One region of the Pelorhabdus sp. sgz311002 genome, then DNA from elsewhere that is predicted to be linked to it. Evidence: riboswitches for the same ligand, from Rfam matches in the RefSeq annotation. Region 1 holds a riboswitch; each other region holds the start of a gene.
The links. Region 1 has a riboswitch for cobalamin ahead of AC0NJP_RS01455 (nicotinate-nucleotide--dimethylbenzimidazole phosphoribosyltransferase). Riboswitches for the same ligand answer to the same signal wherever they lie in the genome.
Positions count from the first base shown of each region.

Region 2: it holds a riboswitch for cobalamin, as region 1 does, so the genes downstream of both, AC0NJP_RS07060 (sirohydrochlorin cobaltochelatase) here and AC0NJP_RS01455 (nicotinate-nucleotide--dimethylbenzimidazole phosphoribosyltransferase) in region 1, are expected to answer to the same signal.
Region 3: it holds a riboswitch for cobalamin, as region 1 does, so the genes downstream of both, cobI (precorrin-2 C(20)-methyltransferase) here and AC0NJP_RS01455 (nicotinate-nucleotide--dimethylbenzimidazole phosphoribosyltransferase) in region 1, are expected to answer to the same signal.

Region 1 covers NZ_JBWBCL010000001.1:287,241-289,508, forward strand. The annotation lists gene cobS (adenosylcobinamide-GDP ribazoletransferase) at 1-754, shown strand, start outside; cobalamin riboswitch at 876-1,071, shown strand; gene AC0NJP_RS01455 (nicotinate-nucleotide--dimethylbenzimidazole phosphoribosyltransferase) at 1,187-2,215, shown strand.
Region 2 covers NZ_JBWBCL010000003.1:261,729-263,996, forward strand. The annotation lists gene AC0NJP_RS07060 (sirohydrochlorin cobaltochelatase) at 8-1,066, opposite strand; cobalamin riboswitch at 1,177-1,356, opposite strand; gene AC0NJP_RS07065 (DUF4198 domain-containing protein) at 1,476-2,210, opposite strand.
Region 3 covers NZ_JBWBCL010000008.1:90,543-92,810, reverse strand. The annotation lists gene AC0NJP_RS12725 (YecA family protein) at 1-899, shown strand, start outside; cobalamin riboswitch at 1,022-1,202, shown strand; gene cobI (precorrin-2 C(20)-methyltransferase) at 1,362-2,063, shown strand; gene AC0NJP_RS12715 (ABC transporter substrate-binding protein) at 2,107-2,268, shown strand, end outside.

The DNA of each region.
Region 1 (2,268 bases):
GAAACAATGGTTTAGTGATTTTATTACAGGCTTTCAATTTTTAACAAGAATTCAACTACTCAGCCATCATGACAGCTCGCTAGAAAGTTTTGGGCGCAGTGTTCGTTATTTTCCGCTTATTGGCGCATTTATCGGTGTTTTACTGGCCTTTTTGCTCGTGGCAGCTCGTTGGGGCTTTGGCGGTCTCGGTCCCCAGTTGTCTTTGATTGCTTGTCTTATTATTGGTGAAGTCGTTATTACTGGGGCGCTGCACTGGGATGGCTTTATGGATACTTTTGATGGCGTGTTTTCGGGGCGGGAACGCGAGCGTATGCTTGAAATCATGAAAGATAGCCGGGTAGGAGCTTTTGGCGCTTTAGCGCTGGCACTAGCCCTGTTAGCTCGTTTCTCCTTTTTATACGATCTTGATCCGTTTGTTTTACCTTTGGCCTTAATCGCTATGCCGACAACAGGAAGATTGGGAATTGTTTTTACGATTACTTTTTTTCCTTATGCTCGCCCGAGTGGGTTAGGACAAGTTTTTCCTTCACATAGGCAAAACCGCAATCTCTATATTGCATTAGTCTTTTTCGCCCTTGTTTTTGCCTTTTTAGGGGTGAAATGCCTGTTTACTGCATTGGGCGGCTTAGCAATCGGCTTATTATTTGCTGCGTATGTGAATCGTTGTCTGGGCGGTGTGACTGGCGATGTTTATGGCGCTGTAAGCGTGGTGACGGAACTGGCGGTGTTATTTTGCTTCCTTTGTTTCTATTAATGTTTCTATTAAAATAAAGTAGGATTTTTTTTACGGCCTTATCGACTTTCTTGCTTAGTCGTCAACTTAGCAAGGAAACGCGAGTTTTCTGCCGAAGTAGGAAATAGATTGATATAATTTCATAACATGCCACCAAACAGGTGCCTCTTTGTTAAAAGAGGAGAATAGGGAAGATCGGACAGAAGCAATTCTGAAACGACGCGGTCGCGCCACTGTAATCGGGGAGATGTTTTGGCTGATGCCACCGGAAAACCGGGAAGGCGTCAAAACATTGATGAGCCGTTAGCCAGGAGACCTGCCTGTTATGGCTGTCATTTGTCTTCGCGTAAGAGAGAATGCCAGAAGGATAGGAGCTAATCAAAGCAGCACCTGCCTTTTTGGCAGGTGCTGTTTGTCTTGTGACAGGTATTTTTATTGAAGGAGGGATTGATTATGGATTTTGAAAAGACAGTGGATGAATTGATTGATGGCGCGGCAAAACCGCTGCACAGTCTGGGGCTTCTGGAAAAACATTTAAAGAAAGTGCTGATGGCATGGGAAAAAATTCATACGGAGATTCGTCCTTACCACATTATTTATGCTGCTGATAATGGGGTAGTAGAAGAAAGTATTGCGCCTGATCCGGTGGAGTTTACGTATTTGCAGGCCAGAAATATGGCGGCAGGCTTGGCTACCATCAGCTGTTTTTGTCAAATGCATCAAATTCCTTATGAAGTAATTGATATTGGCATTCGTGATACGAGAGAAGCTGGTGTTTGTCGGAAAGTCGCTTTTGGCACCAAAAACTTCATGAAAGAAGAAGCTATGAGCCAGGACGAATTTCAAAAAGCCTGGGATATTGGTAGAGAAAGAGTTCAAAAAGCGGTTCGGGAAAAAGGAGCCAATCTACTATCGTTTGGCGAAATGGGGATAGGCAATACGACAACATCTTCAGCGGTGCTTCATGCCTTGACTGGAATGCCGCCCGAGTTCGTGGTTGGTCATGGCGCTGGGCTAAAGACGCCAGAGGCGTTGCGGCGTAAACGCCAAATCGTCGAGAAAGGCGTAGAGAAGCATAAGGTAAAACTTCATGCCGTTGAAGATATTTTACGGTGTGTCGGTGGGTTTGACATTGTAGCTATGTGCTCTAGTATGCTGGAATGTGCCAAGCTAAAAGTTCCCTTTGTGCTTGATGGCTTTATTACGGCCGTGGCCTATGCTTGTGCGGTTAGAGTAAATAGCAAAATTGATTGCTATGCAATTCCGTCGCATATGTCGAAAGAACCAGGCATGGCGTACTGTTTGCTACTTGGCAATATTATGGCCGAAGATGTGATTTTAAAAGCCGATATGGCCTTAGGGGAAGGTACCGGTGCTGTATTAATGGTGTCAATTTTGAAAACGATGCTTTATGCGATGCAAAATGTAGCTCGTATTTCTGATTTTTTAGCAAGTACGTCAAAGCAGAATTTAGCCATATAAGAGGGGCGGGTAAAAGAAAGAGAATAATAGAACAAAAAAATCCTATTCTAGCA
Region 2 (2,268 bases), on a different contig from region 1:
TTTAAAATTACTTTTTCGTCATATGCTTTTTTTCAGGCTGTGATGCGCTTTGCAAAGCATCCCAAGCTTCATTAGCACGATCTACAAAGAGTTTCCGTACATTTTCATTCTCACCGAGACCATGAATGTAAGTCGTTACAAAGAAACCCTCTTTCTTTAAAATGGATTTATGGGAATCTGGTTCATCGCCAGCCATATCGTTGTTCGCATGATCCCCAGCAACCATCATCATCGGAATCAATGTAACATTTTTGACTCCATTTGCTTTCAACTTAGGAATAACGGTTTCCAGATTAGGCCAGCCTTCTACCGTATAAGTATAAACATTATTGAGTCCCATATCTTGTAAACGAGCTTGGATTACTGAATAATAGGCGTTAGCCGGGTGAGGCGTACCATGATACATCAATAAAATGGCATCATTTTTACCTGTCTTAGGAAACTCAGTTTGAATCGCTTTTAACGCATCGGTAACATCATCACGCTGTTTTTCTTGTCCCATCCAATAAATCAAAGAAGTCCCCAGAGTCATTTTCTTAAACTGATTCTTATAAATATCAAAAATGGCTTTGTCGTAAGCATATTCCATGCCAGGAATTACATCGAGTGAAGTAAGAGCAACTCGAGTATAGCCTTCCGCTTTCAGCTCGGCTAAAGCTTCTTCCGGAGTAGGAATTTTGATGCCTTCTTTTTGCTGAATTCGATCAATAATAATGTGAGAAGTAAAAGCCAAAACAACCTTTTGTCCAGGATGAGCCGCTTGAATATCAGCTACAGTTTGTTCAATCGTAAGCTTACGTGATTCTTCATAGGTAGTACCAAAACTCATCACCACAATTGCATCTTTATTTTCGAGATTCTGCATAGCCGGATTTTCCGCTACATTTACACCAATTTGAGCCGCATGTTTTAGCGCCGGTGTTGCCGTCTTCACTTCTGGATTTAGTTCATAGGCAGCATAAGTGGGGGCAGCATTTACCCCCATAAAGGTTGCACAGGCCAAAGAGATCGCAAGCATTTTTTTCCAATTTTTCACAAATACTCCTCCTAAAATATAAAATTGCATAAAATAAAAAAACTTCCTAAATGAATTAGGAAGTAGTAAACGTTCAATTCTCAGCTTGTAAACAGCCAAGAGACCTGCTACAATCCCCTCCCCATCGCTCGTAGGTAAAAATGGTGATTATTAAACAGGCAGTTCTCCTGGCTCTGGATCATTGCTCGCTCAAACCTTCCCAAAACGTTCGTTCCAGTGGCATTTCTTGAGTTTGCTCCCCATTACAGTGGCGGGACCGCGCCGGTATTTCACCGGACTTCCCTATTAAGCCTTACGGCACCTATTCTATCGATATTCAGTTTGTTCTGATTTCCACGTACTTACAATAACACTTTAAAGTTATTTTGTCAAATCGTAATATTCAATTAATTATAATCATGTTTTTACTATTAAATAAGGAATATTCATTTTTAAAAAATCATTCTTCGGGATAAAGTGTAAAAGTTAAGCTAGAAAAATATTTATTTTGAGTCGCCATATTATTTTTATCAGGAATTGGAAAAGCAATTTCAACCCCAACTACATTCACACCATTATTCGCTACTTTCATTGTTGCTTTGCCTTCACTATCTGTTTTTACTGTATAAGTAAGGTTATTGATGACATCTGGAATAATTTCTGTATTGACGAGAGGTCTGCCATCTTTAACGACAAGTACTGTCAAGTCATCTCCTTTATGCAGTGTAGTTGGATCAACCTGCGGAATAATTTGCAATGGAACATCTGGAACGGCCTGTACATTCTTTACTCCATGAAGATATGTTACATTATATTTGATAGCATGTGTGCCTTTCTCAGCTCCTGGTACTTGATAAATTGGTGCATTATGCACTTTACCATCTTGCCCCTTTGTCCAATATCCATAATCAAAATTTACGCTGATAACTGCTGTATCATCACTAGGAACTACAATAACATGATTTTTAGCATCGACTACTTTCGCTGTTGTTTTTTGAAATGTATCAGTATATCCTTGCACAGATTGTACATTGTTTGGATTATAAGCATTATCGCCAGGACCTTCTCCTAATATTAATTGTTTTTGATCTAAACGTTCACCAATCCAAACACCATGCGCTGAAGCCACACTGCCATAAGAAGCTGCAAGTAAACATGCACAAGCTGCCCAAACCAAAAATTTATTTTTTTTCATATCTATCACCTCATAAAAATTTCACAAGAGAAAAACTGACTACAAAACCAACAATTAA
Region 3 (2,268 bases), on a different contig from region 1:
TTAAACGATTTGCCACGCAAGAAGTAAACTTCTATACCACGAAAATACGACTTGACTTTATTCGATATTTTAAAAGCTATGGCTTTTTAGGCACTGGTACTTGTGATGAGAAGACGATTTTTTGGATGCCTACTGGTGTGAAGCAGGCTTTTCAGGCTTTAAATGAAGGCAAGCTTTATGAAATGATCAGGCAAAATACTGAGTGGATTTATGCTACACAGGGTTTACTTTATTATTATGGCTTGTTGGAAAAAGATCAGCTTGTAGCGCTCGTGCAGGAAAAAGGGATTGTTGCAACGCAGGATATTTCCCGTTATTTGGCGGTCATTGCTGAAGCTGCGGCTTGCTATGGTCAAATTGTAATTGATAAAGAGGTTTATGCCGATTATCGTGTGAAAGATCGGGCCTATATTCTAGGAGAACAGAAAAGTCGTGCTGAACTTCCTTACTGTTCCTTTTTAAAGCAGCAATTTGTGAAGGCTGGTAAACCCGGTTTTGTTGATAAAAACTCTGCTTCAGAGAATTTCCTGCGCTTTATGAAAGAGTGCTATTCGCTCAATCGGGAAGAGGCGGCGGCATTAGCCGAAGATTGTTTTTATATTATCAACAATAGTAAAGGCAGTGGCGATCTCTTAGCTTACTTATCAAAAGGGTATGAGTTTCCTAGTGACTCTTTTCAAGATACCTTACTTCCCTATGTGGCAGCGCTTCATAATCAGACGCGCATGTGGGTGTTGAAGGGGTATAAACCGGTAGAACTTGTGGAGGATGAATCGGCGAAATTGCAGCCTTGTCAGGAACTGAGCAACGTAAATGAGGCGGTGCCAGTCAAGATCGGTCGCAATGATCCTTGCCCTTGTAATAGCGGGAAAAAATACAAAAAGTGCTGCGGCAAATAGCTGCAAAAAGCCCAGCTTTTCTATTTATAGAGAGCTGGGCATACTTGTAGTTCTAGTCGGATTTGTTTGACTTTTTTGCAAACAAGTGATATAAATAAGTTACATTAACTGTTATTTCATAATTGCATAAGATTGAAATAGGTGCCCATAGGGCTTAATAGGGAAGTCCGGTGCAAGGCCGGCGCGGTCCCGCCACTGTAATGGGAAGCGAAACCAGAAAATGCCACTGAGACGATTGTCTTGGGAAGGTTTGGATGAGCGATGATCCAGAGTCAGGAGAACTGCCTGTTTAACAATCACCGTTTTAACCCACGAGCGATGGGGAGGGGATTAAAGAGTTCGATCTTTTTTTCCTGGCCAAAAGCCAGGATTTTTGATTTCAGCGCTCTTTTGAAATAAGACCTTTCTTGCTTTAAGAAAGGTTTTTTTATGACCTATTTTTAATTTATGGAGGTTTTTGCAATGGCAGGTATTTTTTATGGTGTGGGCGTAGGCCCTGGAGATCCGGAGCTTCTTACATTAAAAGCGATTAATTTGATTAAGTCGGCTGATATTATTATTGCGCCAAAAACGGAGAAGAAAGAAGGCAGTGTGGCGCTTACAATTGCTAAACCTTATATTAAGGACACGGCTGAAATTGCAACTCTTGTATTTCCTATGGTTTCCGACCAAACTCAATTGAATGATGCCTGGGCTAGTAATAAGGAAACAATCGTGAACTATTTAGATGAAGGAAAGACGGTTGTCTTTTTAACTTTGGGCGATCCTATGTTCTACAGTACTTATATTTATGTATACAGACTGTTAAAAGACTGTGGACATCCCATTGAAACGATTCCTGGCATTACGGCTTTCTGCGCCATTGGCAGCAAATTAGGTTATCCTATCGTCGAAGGGGACGATGTACTGAATATTATTCCAGCCACGATGGAAGAAGAAAAAATGGAACAGGCTTTCGCTACAGCCGATAATGTAGTGCTTATGAAAGTTTATAAAAATTTCCCGCAGGTTTTGGAAAAATTAAAACGTCATGGCTTGGCCAAACAAGCTGTCATGATCAGCCGCTGCGGCCTAGACGGCGAACAAGTGGTACATAACTTGTCTGATCTGAATGATGATCATAAACTGAACTATTTATCAACCATTGTAGCAAGACGGGGCTAATCGCTTCCTGCATCTAACGGAGCAGCGAAAGGAAGAGACTGCAATGAAAAAGTATATGTTTTTGCTGGCACTCCTTTGTGGCGTGGCAGCACTTTTCTTTGCCGGCTGTGGTGCGCAAAAATCTGCCGATCAAGGGAAAGACGGGAATTATTTAACCATACAAGATAATGCCGGACGCACAGTTACTTTAACGAAAAAACCGGAA